DNA from 2 places in the Mycobacteroides salmoniphilum genome. Region 1 is predicted to be linked to the other one. Evidence: riboswitches for the same ligand, from Rfam matches in the RefSeq annotation. Region 1 holds a riboswitch; the other holds the start of a gene.
What was found. A riboswitch is a leader RNA that binds a small molecule or an ion and turns the genes downstream of it on or off. The one in region 1 is predicted to bind S-adenosylmethionine.
Positions count from the first base shown of each region.

Region 2: it holds a riboswitch for S-adenosylmethionine, as region 1 does, so the genes downstream of both, DSM43276_RS17435 (bifunctional o-acetylhomoserine/o-acetylserine sulfhydrylase) here and DSM43276_RS02085 (aminotransferase class V-fold PLP-dependent enzyme) in region 1, are expected to answer to the same signal.

Region 1 covers NZ_CP024633.1:409,617-424,335, reverse strand. The annotation lists gene DSM43276_RS02135 (flavin-containing monooxygenase) at 1-238, shown strand, start outside; gene tilS (tRNA lysidine(34) synthetase TilS) at 248-1,123, opposite strand; gene DSM43276_RS02125 (zinc-dependent metalloprotease) at 1,180-2,181, opposite strand; gene dacB (D-alanyl-D-alanine carboxypeptidase/D-alanyl-D-alanine endopeptidase) at 2,250-3,647, opposite strand; gene DSM43276_RS02115 (inorganic diphosphatase) at 3,772-4,260, shown strand; gene DSM43276_RS02110 (MmpS family transport accessory protein) at 4,257-4,943, opposite strand; gene DSM43276_RS02105 (2-oxo-4-hydroxy-4-carboxy-5-ureidoimidazoline decarboxylase) at 5,047-5,568, shown strand; gene DSM43276_RS02100 (hypothetical protein) at 5,572-5,991, opposite strand; gene DSM43276_RS02095 (SDR family NAD(P)-dependent oxidoreductase) at 6,061-7,020, opposite strand; gene DSM43276_RS02090 (flavin-containing monooxygenase) at 7,017-8,606, opposite strand; gene DSM43276_RS02085 (aminotransferase class V-fold PLP-dependent enzyme) at 8,689-9,984, opposite strand; SAM riboswitch class IV at 10,017-10,161, opposite strand; gene DSM43276_RS02080 (TerC family protein) at 10,419-11,390, shown strand; gene DSM43276_RS02075 (Pls/PosA family non-ribosomal peptide synthetase) at 11,570-14,719, shown strand, end outside.
Region 2 covers NZ_CP024633.1:3,500,006-3,514,724, reverse strand. The annotation lists gene metX (homoserine O-acetyltransferase MetX) at 1-699, opposite strand, end outside; gene DSM43276_RS17435 (bifunctional o-acetylhomoserine/o-acetylserine sulfhydrylase) at 696-2,024, opposite strand; SAM riboswitch class IV at 2,167-2,303, opposite strand; gene DSM43276_RS17430 (NADP-dependent isocitrate dehydrogenase) at 2,507-4,744, shown strand; gene DSM43276_RS17425 (alpha/beta fold hydrolase) at 4,820-5,698, opposite strand; gene DSM43276_RS17420 (exodeoxyribonuclease III) at 5,844-6,653, shown strand; gene trpS (tryptophan--tRNA ligase) at 6,717-7,751, shown strand; gene yhjD (inner membrane protein YhjD) at 7,771-8,799, shown strand; gene DSM43276_RS17405 (D-alanyl-D-alanine carboxypeptidase family protein) at 8,816-10,102, opposite strand; gene DSM43276_RS17400 (SMP-30/gluconolactonase/LRE family protein) at 10,180-11,190, opposite strand; gene DSM43276_RS17395 (sigma-70 family RNA polymerase sigma factor) at 11,224-12,132, shown strand; gene DSM43276_RS17390 (carboxymuconolactone decarboxylase family protein) at 12,129-12,740, opposite strand; gene DSM43276_RS17385 (succinate dehydrogenase iron-sulfur subunit) at 12,801-13,583, opposite strand; gene sdhA (succinate dehydrogenase flavoprotein subunit) at 13,585-14,719, opposite strand, start outside.

The DNA.
Region 1 (14,719 bases):
GATGCATTGGATCGACGAGATCCGTTCCGGCCGAGTCCAATCGGTGGCGCCCACGTCGCACGCCGCGGAGACCTTCAATGCCGAAGTGCGCCGGGCGATGCCCAACACCGTGTGGTCCACCGGATGCGACAGCTGGTATTTGGGGGCCGACGGAGTACCCGAGCTATGGCCCTGGCCTCCCGTGGACTATCGCCGCACACTCACCTCGCCGATCCGCGAGGACTTCGCCATCACCTAGACCGGTTCGTTAGACATCGTGAATCGACAGCGCCAGATGGTCACCTGATCTGGACGCCACCAGGCGCTGGTACGGCAGGTCGGCGCCCACCGCAACCCCGCCTTGCCCACGCCACTGCACGATGAGCGCGTCCACCGCACGAATCTGGCTGTCATTCAAATCCTGTGCGCCGCCGGCTAGTAGCCAGAGCCTGATCACCCGTCGGCGCACTGCGGGAGTCACGTCACGCAGACCCGAGATCGCCAGGGACCCCGCACCGGGGAAGGTTGCCCGCGCCTGCTCGTCGAGCGCATCGCCGTCGTCACGCAATGACGCCGCGGTTCGGGCAAGTGCCTCGGCGACGCCACCGCCAAGAACCTGCTCCAGCAGCGGCAGTACTTCGTGACGCAGCCGCACCCGGACGAAGCGGGAGTCGACATTGTGGGGGTCTTCCCAAGGGGTCACACCCAATTCGGCACAGGTGGCGCGTGTCTCGGTTCGGCGGATGTCCAGAAGTGGACGCCCCCACGGATCATCCCAGGGGCGCATTCCCGCAATGGAACGCCCGCCGGAACCTCGCCCCAGTCCCAGCAGCACCGTTTCGGCTTGATCGTCAAGAGTATGGGCAAGCAGTACCGGCAGGCCCTCCCTGGCCCCGTGCAGCGCGGCGTACCGGGCATCGCGCGCCGCCGCTTCCAGACCACCCGCGCCGTCGACGGTCACCGAAAGGACCGATGCGTGATCACATCCCAGAGCCAGTGCCTGTCTCCGCGCTTGCGCCGCAACCTCGACGGAGCCCGGCTGCAGCCCGTGATCGACAATGAGTGCGGTCACCACCCAGCCCTGCGCGACGGTGGCCGCCGCGAGCGCCAGTGAATCCGCGCCGCCCGAAACTGCTACGGCCACGCGCTTCACATCCGGAAGATGCTGAGTACCAAATACTCTGACGGCCCGACGCAGCGCTAGAGAACTCGGGTGATCCATTGGTCCGGATTATCGATCTCGGAGGGCTTGGGCAATGTCTCGGCGTCTCGCCAGATGGTGTTGAAGCGCTCCATCCCGACCTTTCCCACCACGTGGTCGACGAACTTCTTACCACGGGTGTACTGACGCATCTTGGCGTCCATGCCGATGAGGGCGCGGATAATCCGCTGCAACGGTGGCTGTTTACGTGAACGTCGTGCTTCGAAGCGGGATCTGATGCTGGACACCGATGGGACAACAGCCGGACCCACCGCGTCCATGACGTGGTCGGCATGTCCTTCGAGCAGTGTGCCCAACACCAGCAGGCGATCTAGTGCATCCCTGCCACTTTCGGATTGCATGGCGCGCAGCAGATCGACGATCCCGTTCTCGCCCTGGTCCTTCGGCGAGCGGACAAACTCGGCCAGCCTGCCAAGCATGCCGGCCACGTCCTCCTCTTGCTCATACGCGAGAGTCGCCAAGGTGCCCGACATGTAGTCCGCCAGCCACGGATTAGCCGAGAACTGCACGCGATGCGTTACCTCGTGCAGACACACCCACATCCGGAAATCGCTTGGCAGCACCCGAAGTTGGCGTTCCACTGCGATGACGTTGGGATACACCAGCAGCAACGCACCCGCACCGTCCGCGGTGAACGGGTCGTACTGCCCGAGAATGCCCGACGACACGAATGCCAGTACCGCGCCGGTTTGCGCCCCGGTGACACGGCCCGACAGGAACCCCGGGGAGCCGCCGTCACCCCCGGCCATCACGCGCATGGACTCGGCTGCCGCCGCGATCCAACGGGGGCGATCGATGATTCGCGCCTCCGGTACCGCCAGACCGTCCGCCAGGCCGGTGAGCTCACGCACCGGGGCCTCCGCACGCCGCGCCGCATTCGACAGCTCGGCGATGGCCTGCTGACGGGTGTATTCGGTGGTGGGCGGCGCAGGCCGCGCGAGCTTGGCGCCCACTGTCGCGGCGAACTCCCAGTTGACCATGCGGCCAACCGTCAGTTCACGGCGCTCGGCTCCGGCTCCGCCCTTCGCGACGCGATCCGGCACAGCCATCAGCTACATCCGCATGACCGCAGTACCGCTGCGGTGTTATCCACCGCGTTGCGCGCGGTCGGCGCGGTCGCCTGGTTCTGCATCAGCGTGAAAGTCAGCACCCGCCCGCTGACGTCGGTGACCACGCCGGCCAGGGTGTTCACGCCCGTGAGCGATCCCGTCTTGGCACGTAACCATCCCGCCGCGGCTTGGTTTTGGATGACAAAGCGTTCGGACAACGTGCCACTGCCACCGGCGATGGGCAGCACATCCAGCAGCGGGCGCAGCTTCGGCTGTTCAGGGCCGGCGGCAGCACCGATGACCTCGTTGAGGGTGCGCGCGGTGACCCTGTCGTCCACCGACAACCCGCTGGAATCACGCAGCGTCAGGCCCGTGAGATCGATTCCTGTGCTGCGCAATTGGCTCGTGACCGCATCGACGGTTCCGGAGAAGGTCTGCGGCCGGCCCGAGGCCAGCGCCACCTCGCGGCCAATGGTCTCCGCCATGACGTTGTCGGAGGCATTCATCATCTCCCGCAGCCGCTCCATCAGCGGTGCTGACTGAACGGAGGCAATGGATTTCGCCGACGGCGGCGCCGAGTCCAGCCGCACCATGTCCGGATCGACGCCGAGCGCCGCGGCGAGTGCACGGCCTGCGTCGAGTGCCGGGGTGGTGGAACGACGCGAGTCGTAGTCAGTCGGTTGCGTACGTCCGGCGTCGAGCATCACAGCCTGGATGGGCGCAACGTCGCCGCCGTCGATATCGGCCGGGTCCCATCCGGGCGCCATGGATGGCCCACCAAACCGGCTGATGTCGACCGTGATCGACGTGACCGTGACTCCCGACTTACGTACCTGGTCGGCCAGATCACTGATGCGCGCGGCGTCGCGGTACCAGGTGTCGGCGTCCGCCGGCGCCGCGCTCAGAATCGGGTCGCCGCCGCCGACCAATGTCACCAGTCCCCGCTGTCCCGCGGTATCCGCCACGACCGAGGTGGTGACTTTCGCGGCCCGATCAAGAGTGAGTAGCGCCGCCGCAGCGGTCAGCACCTTGTTGGTGGATGCGGGCACCATCGGCACGGTGGAGCCCTGCTGCCACAGCTCGCGGCCGGACAGTGCATCGGTTACCCGGCCGGTGAACATGGCCAGCGCCGGATCGGCCAGCGCCTTGTCCAGTGCTTGTGCCAAACCATCTGCCGTCGGAACCGGAGCCGAATCCGAAACCGGCATGACACCCGGTTTCGGGGTGACAAGCGTCGGTTCGGGATCGGCGTTCTGCGACTGGCCGGAGGTGGAGGCTCCCGTGGTCAGCGACGCCACGAGAACGAGCGCGGCAATCGCCAACACGACGGCGACGGCGAGCAGGCCGTGGGTAGAGCGCCGCCAGCGACGCGGATCAAGTGCCCTGGCGGTGACCATGCTCTGCAGGGTATCGCTATCCTGGTGCGCGCTGGACGAGCGCTTGCCCGAAGGCCTGCGGACATGGATGAGCGCTTGCGCGAAGACCGACCGACTGAGTACCACCGACATTCAAGGAGCGGGTGTGGAGTTCGACGTCACCATCGAGATCCCCAAGGGGCAGCGCAACAAGTACGAGGTCGATCACGAGACCGGACGCGTACGCCTGGACCGTTACCTCTACACCCCGATGGCCTACCCCGCCGACTACGGCTTCATCGAGAACACCCTCGGCGAGGACGGCGATCCGCTGGACGCGCTGGTACTGCTACCCGAATCCGTCTTCCCCGGTGTGATCGTCGAGGCTCGGCCCGTCGGCATGTTCAAGATGGTCGACGACGGCGGCGGTGACGACAAGGTGCTGTGTGTGCCCGCAGGCGACCCGCGGTGGGATCACATCCAGGAAATCGGCGATGTGTCGACCTTCGAGCTGGACGCCATCAAGCACTTCTTCGTCCACTACAAGGACCTGGAGCCCGGTAAGTTCGTCAAGGCTGCCGACTGGGTGGGCCGCACCGAGGCCGAGGCCGAGGTCATCGCGTCGTTCGAGCGCCTCAAGACCCAGGGGCACTAGCCCGGCCTAGGCGCCTGGCATACGACGGCGAACACGTCGGTGCTGCTTTGGGCGACGGTCACTCCGTCGACGGTGATGGAACAGCTGATGGTGCCCTCGCCGACCATGGTGACATTCATGGTCAGCGGAACGTCCCGAGGTGTAACCGTCACCGAGACCGCCCACGGCTGCGAAATATTCGACACACGCACATAGTCGTTGTCCGTCATATAGGCGACATTGACCCCGCTGCCCTGACCACCCACGCTGTAGGTGACGCTCTTGCCGCCGGTCCCGGAACCCCTGGGACCTTGACCCGTCGTGGGCACCGGCTTGGGCGCCTCGGTCGTGGTGGGCACCGGAGGCGCTTCGGTGGTCGTTGGTGTGGTCTCGACACCGGCGCTGGGGTTCGGCGGGGGTGGTGAGGGCGGAGGCGGCTCGGTCGTGGTTGTCGACGGCAACGGGACATCGTTGGGCCCCGTCCACGTGGTCGACGGGGTGACGGTGACCGTCGTCGGGGCTGCCACCTCAGTTCGGCGGGTAATGACCAAGATCGCTGTCAGAGCTATCGCCAGCACCGCCAGAACGCTTACTCCGGCGACTGTCCATGGCCATTTCGGGGGCTTCGGATCCTCGGGATAGGGAATCGGCCCGCCGGGCGGCCACGGCTCCTGCGGGTACTGCTGCCAGGCTGGATCCGTCACTGTCCCCCACTCCTACTGGGTGCAATGTTACGTCGCGTTAAGCTCCTGCAAAATGCACGGTCCCCCTCTAGCGAACAGCGGCGACCCGCCGAATCATGGTCCTATGTTGATGCATCAGGGCATCGGCCGCGACACGTTCAACCAGATGCCCGATACCAAAGCCGTCCACGCGCTGTACGAGTGTGGTGGCAGCGTGACCTGGGCACGGAAGATCGCCGCGGCGCGGCCGTTCGCCGACCATGATGCCCTGTTCCGACTCGCCGACAACGAGTTGTTCGCGCTCTCCGAGGAGTCGCTGGACGAGGTGCTGATCGCCTATCCGGCGTTGGGAAAACGGCCGGGAAGTGCACGATCTCATGCCGAGCAGTGCGCGATCCGCGACGAGACTCCAGGGATGATGGCCGCGTTGCGGGCCGCAGCGCATCGATACGAGCACCACTTCGGTCATCGCTTCGTCATGCACCTGTGCGGACAGGACGGCTCCTCGGTGCTGCGCGCGATCTCCGACCGCATGCACCACGACGTAGATACCGAGCGCAAGGTGACGCGCAACGAGCTCGCGAAGATCAACCGCACCCGGCTGGAGCGCATGCTCGGCCCCGAGGGCGGTTACGACAACTGGTGAGCGCTACGCCGCCAGCGGTATCCGCTGGGGCAGCAACGCGAATACGCGGTGTGCGGCACAACCGATGTCCGTGGTGGGCGACGCCGGAATCAGCGTTACCCCGTCGGCCACGCCGGCCAGGTAGATATCGGCGATCAAACCCGCCAGCCCTTCCGGGGTACCCGCATACGAGACCGCCGACGGAACTCGCAGACTCGCGAAATGCTTACGCGCCGATCGCGAGTCCGTCTCGATGTGCACGTAGACATCCAGGATGACCGCGGGTGCGTCCTTGCGCGCGGTGCGCAGAGAATGCCGGGCCCGCTGTGCCTGTTTGAGATCAGGGGCGTTGACGCGTGCGGTAACACCCGTTCCATTGGTCAGTTCACGCCAGCCGGCAGCATCGTCGGTGAAAACCCGAAACGTCTGATGTTGTGTCGCCACAGCCGCCACGGTACCGACGAGGTCCGGGCATGGCCATCGTTGAATTCCGGGTGAGCCGATAAGCCCCGATCACACCGCCGGCTGCTCGGTGAGCGGCGCCGACGGGCTGCGTTCGGTCAGGTTGTCGATGACACGTTGCACCTTGGGCATGAGCGTGTCGATATCCAATCCGAGCCAGTACGGGATCGGATACATGAAATGTCGATTGAGACCGGGCAGGAGCCTGCTCAAGAAGTAGCCCAGCCACGCCTCGGGACGCACCGGAGCCACCGCAAAGTTGTAGCGGGCAGCGCGGACCGTGGCACGCGCAACCTGCGGGGGACCGATCAGCTGGTCCAGCACCCGCATCGGGGCAGAGGACTGGAACGCCCTCATGGCGCTGTTCGCACGCTCACGCACATCATCGCGAAGGTCCAGACCGGCGACGGTGGCGTTTACCCCGATGTTGGTGTTGATGAAGCCAGGACACACCGCGGATACGCCAATTCCCTTGGGACCCAACTCCATCCGCATACACTCGCTCAGCATCTTCACCGCCGCCTTGGAGGCCGAATAGGCGGGGAAGATCGGCGTCGGGGTGATGGCCCCCGCCGAGGCGATATTGACGATCTGACCGCCGCGGCCACGTTCGGCCATCTGCTTGCCAAAGACCCGTCCGCCATAGGCGACACCGAATACGTTGACCCGGAACTGCTTTTCCCAGTGCTCCTGCTCAAGATCGAAGAAGCGCCCGCCGACCATGATGCCCGCGTTGTTCACCAGCACATCGGGGACACCGTATTCGGCCCGCACCTGATCAGCGAACCGCTCCCAGGCCGCCGGATCGGTGACATCGAGCTGAAAAGCCACCGCCCGATGCCCCTTCCGGTGGATGATCGCCGCCGTTTCCTGGGCGGTCGTCAGATCCACATCGGAGGCCACCACCTCCGCACCGCCCCGTGCGAATTGGATAGCGATGGCTCGCCCGATGCCGCTCCCTGCTCCGGTTACGACGACAAGTTCTGGTTTGCGCCCCGGCAACAGTCTCATCCCACAACCTCCTTGTTGCGCTTGCGCCTCGACGCCGCCTCCACTACCGGCGCCACCGTCTCGGTGCCGTACCGATAGTTGTCCAGCCGGAAGTACTTGTTGTGAAAGTACATTTCACCGAAACCGCCTGGGCGGAAGGGGGAATCACCATGGTTGTCGATGTAGTACGTATTGGCCGTCGAGCATGCCGGCGAGAGCCACAGGTGATTCTCATTGCGCGCGTGCATCTTGTCGAAGTAGGCCTGGTGCACATCCTGCTTGACCTCGGCGGTGGTAGCACCACGCTTCTTCGTCTCCGCAATCACCCGGGCCGCGTGCGCGGTGGTCGACTCGATCAGCATGTGATAGGGCCCGAAGACGTATCCGTAGGGTCCGAGGACAAGGAAGAAGTTGGGGTAATCCGGGACCGAAACACCCTGGTATGCCTGATAACGGTTCTCCTGGAAGAACTGCTTCAGATCCTTGCCGCGCCGACCGGCGGTCGGGAAGGCCGGCATGTGATCCCAGATCGCGAACCCGGTGGCGCAGATCAACACATCCACTTCGTGCTCGACCCCATCCGCGGTCAGCAGGCCCTTCTCGGTGATTCGTTGAATGGGTTCGGTCACCAAGGCGACGTTGGGGCGGTTGAACGTCTTGAGGTAGGTATTGGAGAACGAGGGACGCTTACAGCCAAACCCGTAGTACGGCAGCAGCTTCTCTCGGGTAACCGGGTCGTCGACCTGCGTACGCATCCAGCCGCGCATCCGGTTCGCCAGGGCCATCGAGGCGGATTCGACGTATTTGGAGTCGAGCTTGAAGACCGCGTCCGGAATGTATGCGGTACTGAGGTTGATGGCGTGCCGAATACCCTTGGCAACACCGGGGAACCCGAACAGCGCCCGCCAGAACGCGTTGTACTTCAGATCGGGCTTGGGCCCCACGTAGATGGGGGTGCGCTGAAAGACGGTGAGATGGCCGACCTCCGGGGCAATCTCTGGAACCAGCTGCAGCGAGGTGGCGCCGGTGCCGATGACAGCCACTCGTTTTCCGGCCAGCTGAATATCCTTGTCCCACAACGCGGTGTGCATCAGTACCCCCTGATAGGAGTCGATACCTTCTATCTCGGGCAGCTTGGGTTGCTCGAGGCCACCTGTCGCGGCGATCACGTGCCGGGCAGTGATCGCACTGTCGTCGTCCAGAGTAAGAGTCCACATGTTGTGCGCCTCATCAAATTCCTGACGCACCACGCGTGTGTTGAATCGGATCTTGCGGCGCAGTTCATGCTTGTCCACGAGTTCGTTGGCGTACCCCTCAAGCTCGTCACCGGGCGTGAAGAACTTGGACCAGGTGGTCTTCTGGTCGTAAGAGAAGCTGTAGATAAAGGTGGGGATGTCCACGGCCACACCTGGGTACTTGTTGGCATGCCAGGTGCCTCCGGCGGCACCCCACTTCTCCAGGATGACGAAGTCGTGGACACCCCTTTTGGTCAGCTCGACACCCGCGCCGATGCCGCCGAAGCCCGCTCCGATGATCACGACCTCATGGTCGGGAACAGCCCGTTCCCCACCGTTGACTTCACTACCCCGCACACGTGTACTAGTCATTCGACGTCCTTGTCAGTCCGACCCTGTGATGTGTCGAACTGAAAGTATCACGTATTACGAGTTACGAATACTGTGTCGGTGTCTACGCCACCAGGAAATCCGGGAGCGGTCTCTTGTCGTCAACCGGCCCGACTTGCCCGTCGCGCTCGGTATAGGTCAGCGCCGGTCCGTGGCGGACGAGCTCACCGATCGCATCGACGAGGCGCGTGATGTCACTCGCGGTGGTTCCCAGCCCGATACTCGCGCGCAGCGCACCCCCTGGGGTGCCCAGCCTGGCCAGCAGCGGGTGCGCGCAGAATCTGCCGTCGCGCAGCCCGATTCCGTGTTCGGCCGACAGATAGGCCGCAGCGACCGACGGTGTGTATCCGGTGACAGTGAAGGACACAATGCCCAGCACGTCACGGCCACTGTTCCAAATGCTCAGGGTGTCAACACCTTCAATCGCGGCGAGCCCTTCCCGAAGTTGAGCGGTGAGCACATCCTCGACGTGGCCTATGTCCCCCAGCGCGGCCAATGCCTCGCACGCAGCCGCCACGGCGGCAACGCCGACCACATTGGGCGTGCCCGCCTCATGCCGCTGGGGTCCCGCGAGCCACTCGGCCCCGTCGATACCAACATTGCGAACCGCCCCACCACCCGCAAGATAGGGCCTCGCGGCGTCGAGCCAGTCACTTTGCCCCACAAGAACTCCGGTACCGAACGGTGCATACAGCTTGTGCCCGGAGAACGCGAGATAGTCGATTCCGGTTGCCGCCAAGTCGATTCGGCGGTGCGGAACCAACTGTGCCCCGTCGACGGCGATTCTCGCTCCGTACCGGTGCGCGACGGCCGCGAGTTCGGCCAACGGCAGCACCTCGCCGGTGACATTCGAAGCGCCGGTGACGGCCAGCAGTGCGGCAGGCCGCCGGGCGAGCTCGTCGGCCAGCGCGGTGACGGTGTCCGCGACGGTGGCTCGATGCTCGACCACTCGGGCCTCATATCGCTGCCAGGTCAACAGGTTTGCGTGGTGCTCGATGTCGAGAACCACCACCTCACCCGGCACCGCCGAGGCGAGCAGATTCAGCGAGTCGGTGGTGTTGCGGGTGAAGATCACATGGTGGTCGGCGGCGGCACCGACGAAGCGTCCCACCTTCTCACGGGCACCCTCGTAGAGGGTCGTGCACACGCGTGAGGCGTATCCGGCGCCACGATGCACACTGGCGTAGTACGGCAGCAGCTCGGTGACGCGATCCGCGACATCGCAGAGTGCGGGTGCACTGGCAGCGTAGTCAAAATTGGCGTATCTGATCCAGCCACCTTGAGCCAGAGGAACTTTGGTATCGGCTCCGACAACACGTGCAGCCGGTTGCTCGGACCCAGACTGTGTGAACACTGACATGTGACATCCCATCTCACCGGACCCGCCCGGCGAGTCCACGCTTGCCACGCCCGGTTGAGCGCGGCCAGGTCGTCACCTGGAGCACCCCGCCGTGGATGAGCCGCTTGCGCGAAGACAAACAGCATGGAGGAGGGTTGCCGACCAGCTAGCCAGGGCTTATCGCTGGTACTCATGACCTGTGCGTAGCCTGCTCGCCAGCCGCAGCCGCCGTCAAGCGCATTACGCAGGGTGATTTCAAATCCGCGGTGTCAGCTCGTGCGTCCGGCCCCGACTTTCCGATCCCCGCGCCATAGGGCAGACTGGCTAGTGGAGGGGAGTATTCCTTCGCTGCGGTGTCGTCATCACATCGGCCATTGTCGGACCGGTCGGTGCCGCAGGCCGGTCACCTGCCGGCGGAAGAGACCTCCGGCGTTTTGGCGACCGGAGGTTACTTCATGCAGATATCGCAGCTCGAATGGATCATCACCCTGGCCGTCACGGTCGCGATCTTGCTCGTCGACGTCGTGGTGATCGGCAGGCGGCCCCATGAACCCTCCGTCCGCGAGACCGCCACCGCCCTCAGCATCTACATCGGGCTTGCGGTGGCATTCGGTCTGTGGGTGTGGTTCTTCCACGGCAGCCAGTTCGGGCTGGAGTTCTTCGCGGGCTGGCTCACCGAGTACAGCCTCTCGGTGGACAACCTGTTCATCTTTTTGATCATCATGGCCAGCTTCAAGGTGCCCCGGATCTATCAGCAAGAGGCGCTGTTGATCGGCATCATCCTGGCGCTGATCTTCCGCGGCATCTTCATCGCCCTCGGCGCGGTGGCCATCAACCAGTTCTCCTGGATCTTCTACCTGTTCGGTGCGTTCCTGGTGTACACCGCCGTCAACTTGGCACGCGACACCGAGCATGACGACGACGCCGACAACGCCGTGGTGCAGTTCGCCCGCAAGCACCTGCGGACCACCGACACGTGGGACGGCCTGCGCCTGTGGGTCCGGGAAAACGGCACTCGACTGATGACGCCGATGTTCCTGGTGATCGTCGCGCTGGGCACCACCGACCTTCTCTTCGCACTCGACTCAATCCCCGCGATCTACGGGCTCACCAAAGAGCCCTACCTGGTGTTCACCGCCAACGTGTTCGCCCTCATGGGTCTGCGCCAGCTGTATTTCCTGCTCGGCGACATGCTCAAGCGTCTGGTGTACCTGTCGCAGGGGCTGGCCTTCATTCTGTTCTTCATCGGCGTCAAGCTGATCCTGCATGCGCTGCACGAGAACGAACTGCCCTTCCTCAACGGCGGCGAACCGGTGCATGTGCCCGAGATCCCCACGTTGGCAAGCCTTGCGGTGATCATCGTGACACTGCTCATCACCACCGTCGCCAGCCTGTACAAGACCAGGCGCACCGCCAAAGAGGCCTAGGGCTCCACGCCGAAGGGATCGTCCGTGGCCCGTCGTGGCAAACTTGGCGGACATGGGGTCAGCGTGCCCGGCGGACCACTTCCGCGCGGCGGCGAGCCCAGCCGCAGCCGGACCGATAGGCTCGCTGCGGTACCCCTCCAGGCCCACAGAAACCGACGCGGAAACTAACGAGGAGCAGCGTGACCGGCCCCGACGAGTCACCCACCAACCGCGCGCACGAAGAGGCCTCCGAGCCCGTCGCCCATGACACCCCGGCCCACCCGGTGCCTCCGCAGTACCTGCTCGGCAGGTCAGCCCCTCCGGCCCGGACGCTGATCGACATCCTCTACTCGACCGCGGCGGAGCACCCCGACGCGCCCGCCATCGATGACGGCACCATCCAGCTCACGTACTCCGAGCTCCTCGTCGACGTCGAGGCAAGTGTCGAATGGCTCGGCACTCGGGGAATCGGGCGCGGTGATCGCGTCGGCATCCGGATGCCCTCGGGCAGTTACTCGCTCTATGTGGCGATCCTGGCGACCCTGGCCGCGGGAGCCGCGTACGTTCCCGTCGACGCCGACGATCCCGAGGAACGCGCGGCGCTGGTGTTCGGTGAGGCGCAGGTGGCCGCCGTGATCACCCCCGACGGCCTCGTTCGTGGACCCGGTTCGTCGCGAGGCTGGCGCGCCACCAAACCGACACCGCGCGATGACGCGTGGATCATTTTCACCTCGGGTTCCACCGGCACCCCCAAAGGCGTCGCGGTGACACATCGCAACGCAGCCGCCTTTGTCGACGCCGAAGCACAGATGTTCCTACAGGACAACCCGATTGGCCCCGACGACCGAGTGCTCGCCGGACTCTCCGTGGCCTTCGACGCCTCCTGCGAGGAGATGTGGCTCGCGTGGCGCTACGGCGCCTGCCTGGTGCCCGCGCCGCGATCCCTGGTGCGCAGCGGCATGGATTTGGGTCCGTGGCTGGTGTCCCGAGATGTCACCGTGGTGTCGACGGTGCCCACCCTTGCCGCACTGTGGCCGGCAGAAGCGCTGGAGGCGGTGCGGCTGCTGATTTTCGGCGGTGAGGCCTGCCCTCCGGATCTGGCTGAACGGTTGGCCACCGGTGAAGACGGTGCCGCCCGCGAGGTGTGGAACACCTACGGCCCCACCGAGGCGACCGTGGTCGCGTGCGCCGCGCAGCTCGACGGGGTCAGCCCCGTCAGTATCGGGTTACCGCTTCCGGGCTGGGATCTGGCAGTGGTGGATGCGCAGGGCAACCAGGTCGGCTACGGCGAGGTCGGCGAGCTGGTCATCGGCGGGATCGGCCTGGCCAAGTACCTCGATCCCGAAAAGGACGCCGAAAAGTACGCTGCGTTACACACTTTGGGATGGTCCCGGGCCTACCGCAGTGGTGACCTGGTACGCCTGGAAGCCGACGGGTTGTACTTCCAGGGTCGCGCCGATGACCAGGTGAAGGTCGGTGGCCGCCGTATCGAGCTCGGCGAGGTGGATGCGGCGCTGGTCAACCTGCCCGGCGTGAGTGGCGGCGCGGCCGCGGTGCGCAAGACCGCAAGCGGCACCCCGCTGCTGGTCGGCTACATCGCCAGCGCCGACCCCAACTTCGACATCGCGGCAGCACGTGCGAGCCTGGCCGAGTCGCTTCCCGCCGCACTGGTACCGCGGCTCGTGAAGCTTGACGAACTGCCCACCCGCACATCGGGAAAGGTCGATCGCAACGCGCTGCCGTGGCCGCCGCCGGGAGCCGATACCGATGACGCCGCCGCCGAACTGGGCGGCACCATGGGCTGGCTCGCCGGATTGTGGCGCGACATCCTGGCGGCCACGATCGACGGGCCCGAGGCCGACTTCTTCGCTCTCGGTGGCGGATCGCTCTCCGCGGCGCAGCTGGTCGCGGCGTTGCGGCAGCGCTACCCGCAGGTGACCGTCGCGAACCTGTACGACCAGCCGCGGCTCGGATCGCTGGCCACCTATCTGGATGAGCTGGCACCTTCCGTCGAGGTCGAACCCCGCATCGTGAAGCCGGTACCGCGGCTGACCGAGCTGGCGCAGGTGGTAGCAACGCTTCCGCTGACCACCCTCACGGGTCTGCAATGGGCGACCTGGCTCGCTTTGGCCAACAACGTATTCGCAATGTTCAGCGATGTGCCATGGCTGGTAACGGTCAACTGGTGGGTGCTGCTGGCGGCCTTCGTCCTCTTCATCACCCCCCTGGGCCGCATGAGTATCACCGTGGTCGGGGCGCGACTGCTGCTGTCAGGGGTCAAGCCCGGGATATACGAGCGCGGCGGAAGTGTGCATCTGCGGGTGTGGATCGCCGACCGGCTGGCCACCGCCAGCGGCGCCGAGAACCTTTCCGGCGCACCGTGGATGGTGTATTACGCCAGGGCGTTGGGTGCACGTGTGGGTAATGGTGTCGACCTGCATTCATCTCCGCCCGTGACGGGTTGGCTCGAGCTTGGCAACCGCAGTTCCATCGAACCTGAAGTTGACTTGTCCGGGCATTGGGTTGACGGGGACAAGTTTCATGTCGGCCCCATCGTCATCGGCGAGGATGCCACCGTCGGAGCCCGCACCACCTTGCTACCGGGAGCGGTCATCGGCAAGAACGCCGATGTCGCACCGGGTTCCGGTGTCGTCGGCAGAGTCAAGAACGGCCAGTACTGGAAGGGCTCACCGGCCGTGAAGTCGGGCAAGGCCCGCCATCCATGGCCGGATTATCGTCCGCCCCGAGCCGGGCAATGGGTACCGATCTACGGGGTGACATCGATCCTGCTGGGCGGACTGCCCTTGCTCGCGCTGGCCGCCGGGCTGGGCGTGGTGGCCTTTGGCATCCGAAACACTGCGACGATTTGTGAAGCCGTGGTGCCCGCGCTCATCTGGACGCCCGGCGCGGCGCTGGTCAGCGTGATCGTGTACGCCGCCATCACCGTTGCACTGGTGCGACTGATGTCGATCGGCGTGCACGAGGGCTATCACCCCGTCCGCAGTCGGCAGGGATGGCAACTGTGGGCCACCGAACGCCTGATGGACGCAGCCCGTAACTACTTGTTCCCCATCTACGCCAGCCAACTGACCCCATGGTGGCTGCGCATCCTGGGCGCGAAAATCGGCAAGGACACCGAGATTTCGACAGCCCTGCTGATACCGAAGTTCACCGAGGTCGACGACGGCGCGTTCCTTGCCGACGACACCATGGTCGCGTCCTATGAGTTGGGCGGCGGTTGGATCCACATCGCCAAGGCCCGAATCGGCAAGCGCGCATTTCTGGGGAACTCGGGGATTACCCAGCCGGGCCGCAAGGTACCCAACGACGCGCTGGTCGCCGTCCTCTCT
Region 2 (14,719 bases), 3.1 Mb from region 1:
GGGGCCGCGTCCGCTGCCGTAGTAGTCGCCGCCCTGCCAGTCCGGGTCCGCCCGGATGGCGGCGATCTGCGTGTTCTGGGTGCCGATCTGATCGCCGGTGGCGCGTGCACCGACCGCCAGCACCAGCGCCGCGCGCACCGAATCCGGTCGCATGACAGCCCATTCCAATGCGCGCGCACCGCCCATCGAACCGCCGACGACGGCGGCGACCTCGGTGATGCCGAATTGTGCGAGTGCGGCGATGTCGGCATTCACCTGATCGCGCACCGACACCTCGGGGAACCGTGAGCCCCAGGGCTTTCCCTCTGCGTCAAGGGAAGTCGGGCCGGTTGTGCCTCGGCAGCCGCCCAGTACGTTGGTGGCGACCGCACACCATTGGTCGGTGTCGATCGCTGCACCCGGCCCGATGATTCCTTCCCACCAGCCGCCGGTGATGTGGTCGGGACCGGCGGCCCCGACCACGTGTGAGTCGGCGGTGAGCGCGTGGCAGACGAAGACGACGTTATCGCGGCGCGGTGAGAGCTTTCCCCAGCTCTGTACCGCGACGGTCACGTCGTCGATCACAGCGCCGCTCTCCAGTGTGATCGAACCTATTGGTGCATAGGCGATCTCATCACCCTGGGGGAGGGTGATGCGGGGCGAGGGAGGTCGCTGGTCGGCGGAGGAGCCGCTGGCGCGAAGATCGTCGGTTAAGGTCACGATGATGCCACCGCCGCGGGCTGTTTGAGTCGCCGCACCGCGGCGAATCCGGTGTCCAAATCGGCCAGGATGTCGTCGATGCCCTCGATGCCGACCGACAAACGGACCAGTCCCGGCGTCACGCCGGAGGCCACCTGTTCGGCGGACGAGAGTTGTGCGTGCGTCGTCGTCGCGGGGTGGATCACGAGAGATCGCACGTCACCGATGTTGGCGACCTGGCTGTGTAAGGTCAGCGCATCGATGAAGGTCGTCGCCGCCTCGGCTCCGCCGTCCAGCTCGAAGGCGAGCACGGCACCGGCACCCTTGGGGGCCAGCGCTTTTGCGCGTTCGTGCCAAGGTGAGGTAGGCAGCCCGGCGTAGTTGACGTGGGTGACCCCCGGCTGGGAGATGAGGTGATGAGCGACGCGTTCCGCATTTTCTACATGGCGTTGCACGCGCAGGCTCAACGTCTCCAGTCCCTGAGCGATGAGGAACGCGTTGAACGGCGAGATGGCGGGGCCCAGATCGCGCAGCAGCTGCACGCGCGCCTTGAGTGCGTAAGCGGGTGCACCCAGGTCGGCGAACACCACGCCGTGGTAGCTGGGGTCGGGCGTGGTGAATCCGGGGTGGCGTCCCTGCGTCCAATCGAAGGTGCCACCGTCGATGATCACGCCGCCGATCGCATTGCCATGGCCACCAAGGTATTTGGTAGCCGAGTGCACCACGATGTCGGCGCCGTGCGCCAGCGGCTGAATCAAATACGGAGTGGCGACGGTGTTGTCGACGATGAGGGGGATGCCTGCCGCGTGTGCGATCTCCGAAATGCCGGGAATATCGAGAATGTCGTTCTGCGGGTTGGAGATCGACTCGGCGAAGAGCGCCTTGGTCTGCGGGGTGATGGCGCGGCGCCAGGACTCGAGATCGTCGGGATCGTCGACGAAGGTGGTCGATACGCCCAGGCGCGGCAACGTGTAGTGCAGCAGGTTGTAGGTGCCGCCGTACAGGCGCGGGCTGGACACGATGTTGTCGCCGGCTTGCGCGATGTTCAGGATGGCCAACGTCGCGGCCGCCTGCCCGGAAGCCAGCAGTAGCGCCGCCACTCCGCCTTCGAGGGTGGCGATGCGCTGCTCCACGACATCCTGGGTCGGGTTGCCGATGCGCGTGTAGATGTTGCCCTCTTCGGACAGACCGAACAGCGCCGCCGCGTGTGCGGTGTCGTTGAAGACGTAGGACGTGGTCTGGTAGATCGGCAGAGCGCGGGCGTTGGTTGCCGCATCGGGGGACTGGCCCGCGTGGATCTGCTTGGTCTCAAATGCCCACTGGGCGGTGGGATCGATATCGGTCATGGAGAACCTCCTGGGTGGTCGGTGCGGGGCTGGCGGTTTAGGGCATGCGACAGCGACAACAGCGACAACAGGAATGCAGGGATTCACCCCCGGGTGACGAATAATTCATCGGGCCAACCTGTCTTCTCGGGGCCCGCCATCGGACCCGCGCTTGCCGTGTGGCCGACTGTCCTTTCATAACCCAGTCGGCTACTCAACCTGGTCATCACCCGGGGCACCCCACCGCGGTTGGAGGGTTGCCGACCAGCGAGCCGGGGCTTGACGCTGGTGCTCATGACCACTGAGAAGCCTATCTCAATGCACCGAATGGTTGCCACCAGGTATGCAGGGCGCCGCGCGAAGGTGTCTGGGTGTCGCGATGGGAGCGTGATCACATGCCGTCCGCCCGCCTAGGCTCGGAGGCGACGTGATACTGAATAGGGCATCCGCGCGACCCGCGGACTACCTCAGATTCTGACCGACCAACGACGCCGGGAGCGACCATGAGTGCGCAGCAGCCGACCATCATCTACACGCTGACAGACGAGGCGCCGCTGCTCGCGACGTACTCCTTCTTGCCGATCATCCGGGCCTTCGCCGGACCCGCCGGTATCGACGTCCAAACCAGCGATATCTCCGTTGCCTCGCGCATCCTCTCCGAGTTCGCCGACTACCTTCCCGAAGACCAGCGGGTTCCGGACAATCTGGCCGAGCTGGGCCGTCTGACGCAGTTGCCGGAGACGAACATCATCAAGCTGCCGAACATCAGCGCGTCGGTGCCTCAGCTTTTGGCCGCCATCAAGGAACTGCAGGGCAAGGGCTACAAGCTGCCCGACTACCCCGGGGACGCGAAGAGCGACGAAGAGAAGGACATCGTGGCGCGGTACACCAAGTGTCTCGGCAGCGCGGTGAACCCGGTTCTGCGCGAAGGCAACTCGGACCGTCGGGCGCCGCGTGCGGTGAAGGAGTACGCGCGCAAGCACCCGCACAGCATGGGTCAGTGGTCGCAGGCTTCGCGCACCCACGTGGCGACCATGAAGGAAGGGGACTTCTACCACGGTGAGAAGTCGCTGACCCTGGATCGTGCTCGCAAGGTGAAGATGGTGCTCACGACCGCCACGGGCGAGGCCACAGTGCTCAAGGCCGAGGTGAAGCTGGGTGAGGGCGACATCATCGACAGCATGTTCATGAGCAAGAAGGCGCTGTGCGACTTCTACGAGGAGCAGATCGAGGATGCATACAAGACCGGCGTGATGCTCTCTCTGCACGTCAAGGCCACCATGATGCGGGTCAGCCACCCCATCGTCTTCGGACACGCGGTGAAGATCTTCTACAAGGAGGCCTTCGCCAAGCACCAGGAGCTGTTCGACGAGCTGGGCGTGAACGTCAACAACGGCATGTCCGACCTCTACAGCAAGATCGAGGCGCTGCCGGCTTCACAGCATGAGGAGATCATCCGCGACCTGCATGCCTGCCACGAGCACCGCCCCGAGCTGGCCATGGTGGATTCGGCCAAGGGAATCTCGAACTTCCACTCGCCCAGCGACGTGATCGTGGACGCGTCGATGCCCGCCATGATCCGGGCCGGCGGGAAGATGTACGGCGCAGACGGCAAGCTCAAGGACACCAAGGCCGTCAACCCCGAGTCGACCTTCTCCCGGATCTACCAGGAGATGATCAACTTCTGCAAGACCCACGGTCAGTTCGACCCGACCACCATGGGCACCGTGCCCAACGTCGGTCTCATGGCGCAGAAGGCCGAGGAGTACGGCAGTCACGACAAGACGTTCGAGATCACGGAGGCCGGTGTCGCCGACATCGTCGACATCGACACCGGCGAGGTGTTGCTGAGCCAGAACGTGGAGGCCGGAGACATCTGGCGCATGCCGGTCGTCACCGATGCCGCGATCCAGGACTGGGTGAAGCTGGCCGTCACTCGCGCGCGGGAATCCGGTATGACCGTGGTGTTCTGGCTGGACACCGAGCGTCCGCACGAGAACGAGCTGCGCAAGAAGGTCAAGACCTACCTCAAGGATCACGACACCGAGGGCCTCGAGATCCAGATCATGCCGCAGGTATGGGCCATTCGGTACACCATGGAGCGGGTGATCCGTGGGCTGGACACCGTCTCGGCAACCGGCAACATCTTGCGCGACTACCTCACCGACCTGTTCCCGATTCTGGAGCTGGGCACCAGCGCCAAGATGCTCTCCATCGTGCCGCTGATGGCCGGTGGCGGGTTGTACGAGACCGGTGCTGGTGGTTCGGCGCCCAAGCACGTCAGCCAGCTGGTCGAGGAGAACCACCTGCGGTGGGATTCGCTCGGCGAGTTCCTCGCGCTGGCCGTGAGCCTGGAGGACCTGGGTATCAAGACCGGGAACCCGCGGGCCAAGATCCTGGCCACCACGCTGGATGCCGCGACCGGGAAGCTGCTGGAGAACGACAAGGGCCCGTCGCGTAAGGCCGGCGAGCTCGATAACCGCGGCAGCCAGTTTTACCTGGCCCTGTACTGGGCGTCTGAGCTCGCCGCGCAGACCGAGGATGCGGAGCTGGCCGAGCTGTTCGCGCCGCTGGCCAAGCGGCTGGTCGAGAATGAGGACGCGATCGTGGCCGAACTTGCCTCGGTGCAGGGCAGCCCTGCCGATATCGGTGGTTACTACCAGCTGGATTCCGAGAAGACCAACGCGGTGATGCGGCCGAGCCAGACCTTCAACGCCGCTCTGGCATCCGTCGAGGTGTAGCTCTAGGCGTCGAGTGTGAAACCTGGGCGGTGAATGATCCGAAACTCCGCCACAGGTTCACACTCGGCGGCACGCCTAGCCGACGTCGGAGGCCGCGCTGCGCTTGGCGGCAACCAGCGGGTCGATCAGGTCGGTGATGACCTCGGTGATCTGACCGGGCGCCTCGAACATGGGCACGTGGCCCATGCCGGCCAGCGTGATCCGTCGTGCATCGGCGGGCAGGCCCTGGGAGATGAGCTTCCCGAAACGACCCGGGGGCACGATTTCGTCCTTCTCGCACAGCACCAGCTGGGCCGGTACCGAGATGGTGTTGAGGTTCTGCAGACCCGGCGCCGGCAGAATCGACGTCAGCGACGCGAAGTAGGCCGGGCAGTGCGTGATGTCCTCGAAGATGCTGTGGAAGTCCGGAAGGCTCAGCGCCTCGGTCTCTCCGCACAGGGTGCGAGCGGTGGCGAATTTGACGAACGGCAGGCCTGCCGCGCGGCGGCCCAACAGCCGGGAGAACGCCAGCCAGGGGAGCATGGCCGCGAACTTCACCACGATCTCCGCCTTCAGCGGCGAGTACTTGGTCCAGCCGCCCGCGGGGGCGATCGCCGTCACGCTGCGGGCCCGGCCACGCAGTGCCAGACCCAGGGCGATCCAGCCACCCAACGAGTTACCTACCAGATGCGCTGTCTCCCAGCCCTTCTCGTCCATGATCGCTTCTACCTGGTCCAGGTAGACGTCGACCGAGCGCTGCGACAACGGAGGCAGCGGGGGCATCGGTCCACCGCCGTTGTGTCCGGGATAGGTGGGTGCGAACACCTCATACCCGGCATCGGCGAGTTGCTCGGCCACGGTCTCCCACACGGACTGCGACAGCATGAACGGATGCAGCAGGAGGACCGGCTCGCCCTCGCCCATCTCGATGGGTGCCCGCCTGTTCGACGACTTCGACAAAATGGCTTCCAGCATGGGGTCCTCCTAGTGTGCCAACGTCTGCGTTGACATTACTGTCTGTTGCGTCAACTTACCGTGCCCCGTGGCGCCGATCACTGTTGGCTGTTCTTCGCCCCGGCGGCTCATCACTGTCACACCACTCGACTATCGTCGGCGACCGATGATCACCGTCACCACCATCAACGTCAATGGCATTCGTGCCGCAGTCAAGGAGCGATCCGCGGAGAACCGGGGGCTGCTGCCCTGGCTGGAGCAGACGACCGCCGACATCGTGTGTCTGCAGGAGGTGCGTGCGGAGGACGAGCAGCTCCACGAGGCGCTTGCCCCGGCGCTTGCCGCGGGCTGGCACGTGGTGAACGCCTCGTCGAGCGTGAAGGGACGCAACGGCGTGGGCATCCTCAGCCGGGTCCCGGCCGTCTCCACCAAGGCGACGCTGGACGCCGACGGCGGCGAGTTCGACGAGTCCGGCCGGTACCTGGAGGCCCAGATCGGCGATCTCACGGTGGCAAGCATCTACCTGCCCACCGGAGAAGCCGGTACCACGCGCCAGGAGGAGAAAGAGCGCTTCATGGCGGCGGTGGGTACCAGGATGGCGACGCTGGCGGGCAGCGGGCGCGACGTGGTGATCTGCGGCGATTGGAACATCGGGCACACCGAGCGAGACATCAAGGCGTGGAAGGCAAACCAGAAGAAGGCGGGCTTCCTGCCGCAGGAGCGGGCCTGGGTTGCCGCGCTGTTGGAGGCTGGATGGGTCGACAGTTTCCGGCTGCTGCATCCCGATGTCGACGGACCGTACAGCTGGTGGTCGTGGCGGGGTAAGGCCTTCGACAATGACGCCGGCTGGCGCATCGACTATCACCTCGCCACTGCCGATCTTGGCCGGCGAGCGCACTCGGCACGGGTCGAGCGCGCGGATGCCTACGCACTGCGCTGGTCCGATCACGCGCCGGTGACGGTCGAGTACCGCTGAGCACTTCGCGCGGAGAGCGGCTGCCACAATCGCGTTGACCGGTCATGCCAGGATGGATGCACTATGACTGCCGACAGGACTGCTGATGCCGCCTTCCGGGGACGCCTGTTCTCCGGAATCCAACCCACCGCCGATTCTCTGCACCTCGGAAATGTGTTGGGCGCGGTGCAGCAGTGGGTGCGGTTGCAGCATGAGTACGAAGCGCTTTTCTGCGTCGTGGACCTGCACGCCATCACGGTGGCGCAGGATCCCGAAGAACTGCGACGGCGTACCCGCGGGGTGGTGGCCCAGTACGTAGCGCTTGGTGTCGACCCCGCGGAGAGTGCCATCTTCGTGCAAAGCCATGTCCCGGCGCACACCGAATTGGCTTGGGTGCTGGGATGTTTGACCGGCTACGGCGAGGCGTCGCGAATGACGCAGTTCAAGGACAAGTCCGCCAAGCAGGGCAATGACGCCACCACCGTCGGCCTGTTCACCTATCCGGTGTTGATGGCCGCCGACATCCTGCTGTACCAAACGAATGTGGTTCCGGTGGGCGATGATCAGCGTCAGCACCTCGAACTGACGCGTGACGTAGCGCAGCGGTTCAACGGCCGCTACGGCGAGACGTTCGTGCTGCCGGAGACATTCGTGCCAAAGAACGCGGCGCGGATCTACGATCTGCAAGACCCGACGGTGAAGATGAGCAAGTCGGCCTCGACGCCCGCCGGGTTGATCAACCTGCTGGACGATCCGGCGGTGTCGGCCAAGAAGATCAAGTCGGCACAGACCGACAGCGACCGGGAGATCCGTTTCGACAGGGAGGCCAAGCCAGGTGTCTCGAACCTGCTGAGCATCCAGTCCGCACTCACCGGCGCCGATATCGACACGCTCGTCGACGGGTACGCCGGGCGCGGTTACGGCGATCTGAAAAAAGACACGGCCGAGGCGCTCGTCGAGTTCGTCACGCCGGTGCGTGACCGGACGAATGAGCTGCTCACCGATACCGCGGCGCTTGACGACATCTTGGCGGCAGGCGCGGCGCGCGCCCGGGAGCTGGCGGAGAAGACGCTCACTGAGGTCTATGACCGGATAGGGTTTGTCCGGCCCGCGAGGTAGCGAACAGCAGAGGCGGTGAATGGTGGCCGAAGACGATAAGCCCGGGATTCTCGACCGCTATCGTGCACGGTTTCCCTGGTTTGACCACATCATGCGCATGCAGGAGCGCTATCAGAAGGTAAACGGCAACTTCTACGCCGCGGGAATCACGTATTTCACGGTTTTTGCGCTGTTCCCCCTCATGATGGTCGGGTTCGCGGCGATGGGCTTCGTGTTGTCCAGGCGGCCGGACACCATTGCGGAGCTACGTGGCCGCATCAGCGGGGCTATCTCCGGTGAGGTGGGCAATCAGCTAATCAATCTGATGGATACGGCCATTGCCTCGCGTACGAGCCTGGGTATCGCGGGTCTTGCGACCGCGGCGTGGGCCGGGCTGGGGTGGATGGCCAACGTGCGCGCGGCGCTCAGCGCCATGTGGGAGCAGCCCAACGACTCGGACGGCTTCGTGCGAGGCAAGCTGTCGGACTTGGTGGCATTGGGCTCAACGTTCGTGGCGCTGGCTCTCACCATCGCGGTCACCGTCGTCGGTAACGAGAAGACCATCCTGCGAATACTCGGCTGGGTGGGGCTACATGACGTCTCCATACCAGCGGTCCTGCTCAAGGTCGTCACGATCGCGATAGCGACCGTGTTGTCGTGGGCGTTGTTCACCTGGATGATCGCGCGGCTCCCGAGGGAGCGGCTGCCGTTCTCGAGTGCGGTGCGGGCCGGGCTCATCGCGGCGATCGGTTTCGAGCTGTTCAAACAGGTCGCTTCGATCTATCTGAGCGTGATCATGCATGGCCCGGCGGGCTCCACGTTTGGTCCGGTGCTCGGCATCATGGTGTTCGCCTACATCACGGCCCGCCTGTTGTTGTATGCCACCGCGTGGGCGGCCACGTCCGATGCGAACCGATCATTTGTGTATGTGCCGCCGCCCGAGCCCGTGGTCATCACCACGCGCGTCGAGACCGTCGAGCGGTCCTCCAAACTGGGGGTTCTCGCCGCGTTCGGAGCTGGAGCTGTTGGCGCGCTAGGTATTTCGTGGCTAGGCCGCGGCGGCGACTGAGGCCTGCGGCTAAGAGCTAGGCCTGGCGGCGGTTGAGTGATCTCGCCGCGAGAATGAGCCCGAAGACGATCATCGCGCCGATGATGGTCACGCCCACCCGGACGGGGACGCTGTTCACCGCGTCGGCGCTGAGGCCGGCCGCCTGGGGAGTGGCCGCGTTGTCAGCGTGCGGTTTGGTCAGCAGCGAGGGGTCGGGGTCGACGAGCTTGCCGATCGAGGCGTCGGGCGGGGTCGAGAACCCGTAGTCGAGCAGATGGGCCGCCTGCTCCCACGGTGCAATCGGAAGACGCGTACCGCGCAGCATGGTGACGACCAACCGGCGGCCGTCGCGTTCGGCGGCGCCGACGAAGGTTTGTTGCGCGTCGTCGGTGTATCCGGTCTTCCCGCCGAGCGCACCGGGGTAGTTGTAGAGCAGCCGGTTGTCGTTGGTCATCTCGTAGGGCGGATGGTCATCGTGTTCACCGGGTTTGGCGGGGTGGCCCGGGAACGTCGCCTTCGGCGCCGACACCAGATCGGCGAAGGTGGGGTCGGCGAACGCGTACTTGTAGAACAAGCCCAGGTCGTAGGCCGAGGTACTCATACCGGGACCGTCCAGACCTGAGGGGGTGGCCACCCGGGTATCGCGTGCGCCGAGTTTCTGCGCCATGTCGTTGAGCTTGGTGACGGTCTCATTCATTCCGCCGAGCTGGACGGACAGCGCGTGTGCGGCGTCGTTGCCCGAGTTCATGAGCAGGCCGGTGAGCAGTTGCCGGACGGTGTAGGTGCCGCCGACGTCGACGCCGACCCTGGTGCCCTCGCTGTTCGCGTCGTCCTGGGTTCCCACGACCGCCTGGTTGAGGTTCAGGTTGTTGATGGCATCCATCGCGACCAGCACCTTGATCACACTGGCGGGCCGGTGCCGGGCGTGGGGGTCCTTGGCGGCCACCACATTTCCGGTGTTCAGGTCGGCGATAAGCCAGGATTCCGCGGAAACATCGTTGGGGATGGGCCCTGCCCCGTCCGGGGTGATCACATCGCAGCGCCCGAGCATCTCGCCGCCGATCGGCTTGGCGGGCACCGGGAGCGGTGCGGGCGGATCTCCACCGGCCCTGGGTACCTCGGAGGTGTCGACTGCCGGAGGCGTGACGACCTTGTAGGGGCACCCGCTGGTATCCGGCGGGGTAAATCCGGGTTCGGCGGCGGCGAGCGGCGTGCTCAAGGGAAAGGTGGCGACGATCAGTCCGGCGGCGGTGGCCGCGGCGAGGCGCGTCGCGGCGGTCCGCAGCGACGGGCGGCGATCGGGCGCAGGAATCCAGGTGGTCATCGCCTTGCCACAGTAAGTGAACACCACCCTGAACTGGGGGATGTTACGCCTGTGTCGGATGTGACTTATCGGGCCGACTAGGTGGGCGGTGCGATATCGGCCAGGTTGAGGTGACCGACAGCGGACGATCCGATGCAGCCCAACCAGAGTCGACCGCCGGATTCGACGACACCGGTGATGGTGCGCAGATCCCGCGACTTGCCGCTGATGTTGGCCACCACATCGCCGGTGTCCGGGTTCACCGCGATAACCCACGGATCGGTGTCCGTGCCCGGAAGCAGTGCGTCGGGCAGCTGCCACAGGACCTTCCGCATTGCGGGAGCGCGCGGGAGTAGCCATTCGGCGAGTGCGTTGCGCGGGCTGGCCAGGGTGACCCAGATGCGACCGTCCGCGCCGGTGCTGATGTTGTCGGGCATGCCCGGGATCTCTTCGAGGATGGGCGTCAGGGCGCCGGCGTCCGCACCGGTCAGTGAGTACCTGCTCACCCGGCGGCCGACGGTCTCGGCGACGATCAAGGCGGACTCGTCGGCGGTGAGCGTGACCCCGTTGGTGAAGGCCAGTCCCGTGGCGATGGTCGTCACGGTGCCGTCAGGATCGCGGCGAAATACCCGCCCGGTGGGGCGACCCTCCAGGATGGCCGCCATGAACTGCTCAAACGGAAAACGCGCCGTCGATTCGCTGAAATAGATTGTCCCATCGGATGCTTCGGTGACATTCGAGCAGAAGATCAGCGGCGGTCCGTCGACCTTGGAGACAAGTGGCTCGATATCTCCGGACGCCGGATCGAGTGCCAGCAGCTTGTCGCGACTGCAGATCAACACGCGTCCATCGCGTGCGATATGCAGGCCCAGGGGCGGGTGCTCGGTGGTCGCGATATGCGTGATCTCGGCACCATCGGGAGAGATACGGAGAATCTTTCCATCCACCACACCCGCCCAGATGTTTCCCGCGGCGTCGGCCACGACGTCCTCGGGGCCGTGACCAGGGACCGGCACCACCGTCAGGGAGGGCAGGGGCTGTGGATTCAGGGATAGCGCCCGTACTCCGGGCGGCTGCCAGCGAACGGGATCGATTGACGGCTTGGCCATGGGCTCACCCTATTGCAGGCCTAGGCTGAAGCGGTGGCAGTTCCGGTACGTGATCGCACCGACGAATTCGAGGCGCTGCGCCCGCGATTGCAGGCGGTGGCTTATCGGCTCACCGGTAGCGTTGCCGACGCCGAGGACATCGTCCAGGACGCTTGGCTGCGTCTGCACGCCACGGCCGTCGAGATCGAAGACCTGCCGGCGTGGCTGACCACCGTGGTCTCCCGGCTCGGGCTGGACCGGTTGCGATCTGCCGTCTATCGCAGGGAAACCTATGTGGGGGAGTGGCTTCCGGAGCCGGTGGTCACAGGCCTGGACGGCAATGATCCGCTGACCGCACTGGTGGCCAGTGAGGACGCGCGCTTTGCGGCCATGGTGGTGCTGGACCGCCTGGCGCCCGATCAGCGCGTCGCGTTTGTCTTGCACGACGGCTTCTCGTTGCCGTTCAAGCAGATTGCCGAGATTCTCGGCATGAGCGATGCGGCCGCGCGTCAACTCGCCACGCGTGCGCGCCGGGCGGTGACGGCAGCCCCGGAACCGGTGTCCGATGCCGAGCACAACGAGGTGGTTGGCAAGTTGCTTGAGGCGCTCATGTCGGGCAGCGTGGAAGCCGTTGTCCGACTGCTGCATCCGGACGTGACGATGACGGGAGATTCCAACGGCAAGGCGCCGACTGCGGTCCGGGTCATCCATGGCCCCGACAAGGTGGCCCGTTTCCTGCTTGGGTTGCTGGACCGTTACGGCCCGCAGATGATGCAGGCCATCAATCCGGCGTTGGTGAATGGACAGTTCGGCATGTATCTGACCGAGACAGACACCGACCCGGACTTCAGGCCGGTGCTGCCCCGTGTCAGTGGCTACACGGTGCGGGACGGCAAGGTGCTGGCAGTCTGGGATGTCAGCAATCCCGACAAGTTCACCGGCACGCCGCTGCGGACCGGCTAGGCGTCCAGGGAGTCTTGGGGACTCGCCCACGGAACCCGGCAGGCATCACCGGAATTGAAGCCCTGCTCGGTGATTCCGAGCGCCGCGTAGGTGCGGGCACGCATATTCTCGACGCCGATCTGATAGGTCAGCTCGATCACTCCGGCGTCGCCGAACCGCCGCCGCAGGTCCTCGACCTGTTGGTCGGTGATGTCGTGCGGATTGCCGGTCATCGCGTCGGCATAGGCGATGGCGGCACGCTCGTCGTCGGTGAATAGAGGAGAACTCGCATATCCCTCTACGGCCTTGAGGCGCTCGACGTCCAAGCCGTCGAGCCGCTGCAGCATGGAGCCGAAGTCGACGCACCAGGAGCAGCCCACCGTGCGGGCGGTCCAGAACACTGCGAGCTCACGGACGTTCACCGGCAATACCTGCGACGCGCTGCTCAGCATCTGCTCGTGCATCGCGGCCGCGACCATCAGCTTGCGATGGTGGGCGATCACCGTAAACGGCTCGGGCACTTGGCCATATCGCCGTCTGGCAACCCGGTACATGATGCGGGTGAGCAGTGAAGCGTGCCGCGGGGCAACGGGCTCGATACGTGTTGTTGTGCGTGGTGTCTCAGTCATACCCATATGACGAGACAGCCCGCAGATGTGTGACAGGCGCCGTGCGGACAGGTCGATCGGCTAGCGCGCGAACATCAGTGCGCGCTTGACCTCCTGGATCGCCTTGGTGACCTCGATACCGCGCGGGCAGGCGTCCGTGCAGTTGAACGTGGTGCGGCAGCGCCACACTCCGTCGACGTCATTGAGGATGTCCAGACGTTCGGCGGCAGCCTCGTCGCGGCTGTCGAAGATGAACCGGTGCGCGTTCACGATCGCGGCGGGACCGAAGTAGCTTCCGTCGCTCCAGAACACCGGGCAGCTGGTGGTGCAGCAAGCGCACAGGATGCACTTGGTGGTGTCATCGAAGCGCGCGCGGTCGGTCTGGCTCTGGATGTATTCGCGCGTCGGCTGATTGCCGCTGGTGATCATGTACGGCTTCACGGCGCGGAACGCATCGAAGAAGGGCTCCATGTTGACCACGAGGTCCTTTTCCACGGGCAGACCGCGGATCGGCTCGATGGTGATGGTGAGCATCTTCTTGGGTTTCTTGGGTAGCAGATCCCGCATCAGGACCTTGCAGGCCAGCCGGTTGACACCGTTGATCCGCATGGCATCCGAGCCGCACACACCGTGCGCGCAGGAGCGGCGGAAGGTCAGCGTGCCGTCCAGGTAGCCCTTCACGTACAGCAGCAGGTTCAGCAGCCGGTCCGTCGGCAGGCAGGGCACGCGGAAGCTCTGCCACCCGGCGGCGTCCGGATCCTCGGGGTTGAAGCGCTGAATCTTGAGCTCCACCATGACCGCGCCCTCGGGGATCGGCGGCAGCGGCGGGTCGCCGGCTTCGGCTTTCTCGATAACCGCAGTCATCTCAGTACTTCCGTTCCATCGGCTCGTACCGGGTCTGGACGACGGGCTTGTAGTCCAGCCGGATATCGGACAGCAGCTCGGCACCCTGCTTGTACGCCATGGTGTGTCGCATGTAGTTGGTGTCGTCGCGGTTCGGGTAGTCCTCGCGGGCGTGGCCGCCACGGGATTCCTTGCGGTTGAGCGCACCGACCACGGTCACCTCGGCGAGTTCGAGCAGGAAGCCCAGCTCGATGGCCTCGAGTAGATCGCTGTTGTAGCGCTTGCCCTTGTCGTGCACCGTGATTCGGCTGTACCGCTCCTTGAGGCGGTGGATGTCCTGCAACGCCTGCTTGAGCGTTTCTTCGGTGCGGAACACCGCGGCGTTGTTGTCCATCGACTGCTGCAGCTCGGTGCGGATGTCAGCCACCCGCTCGTCGCCGTGCTCGGACAGCACGTCGGCCACCCACTCGGTGACCATCGTGGCCGGGCTCTCCGGCAGTTCGACGAAGTCGTGGGCTTCGGCGTACTCGGCCGCGGCAATGCCCGCGCGGCGACCGAACACGTTGATGTCCAGCAGCGAGTTGGTGCCCAGCCGGTTGGCGCCGTGCACCGAGACGCAGGCGCACTCGCCGGCCGCGTACAGACCGGGGACAACGTTGTCGTTGTCGCGCAGCACCTGTCCCTGGATGTTGGTCGGGATGCCGCCCATCACGTAGTGACAGGTGGGATACACCGGAACCAGTTCGGTGACCGGGTCGACGCCCAGGTACGTGCGGGCGAATTCGGTGATGTCCGGCAGTTTCGCTTCCAGCACGTCGGCGCCGAGGTGACGCACGTCGATGTAGACGTAGTCCTTGTTCGGTCCGGCGCCGCGGCCCTCGAGCACCTCGAGAACCATTGACCGCGCGACGATGTCGCGAGGTGCCAGGTCGACGATGGTGGGGGCGTAGCGCTCCATGAATCGTTCACCGTCGGCGTTGAGTAGACGACCGCCCTCACCGCGCACGGCCTCGGAGATCAGAATGCCCAGACCCGCAAGGCCGGTCGGGTGGAACTGATGGAACTCCATGTCCTCCAGCGGAAGTCCCTTGCGGAACACGATGCCCAGGCCGTCGCCGGTCAGGGTGTGCGCGTTGGAGGTGGTCTTGTACATGCGA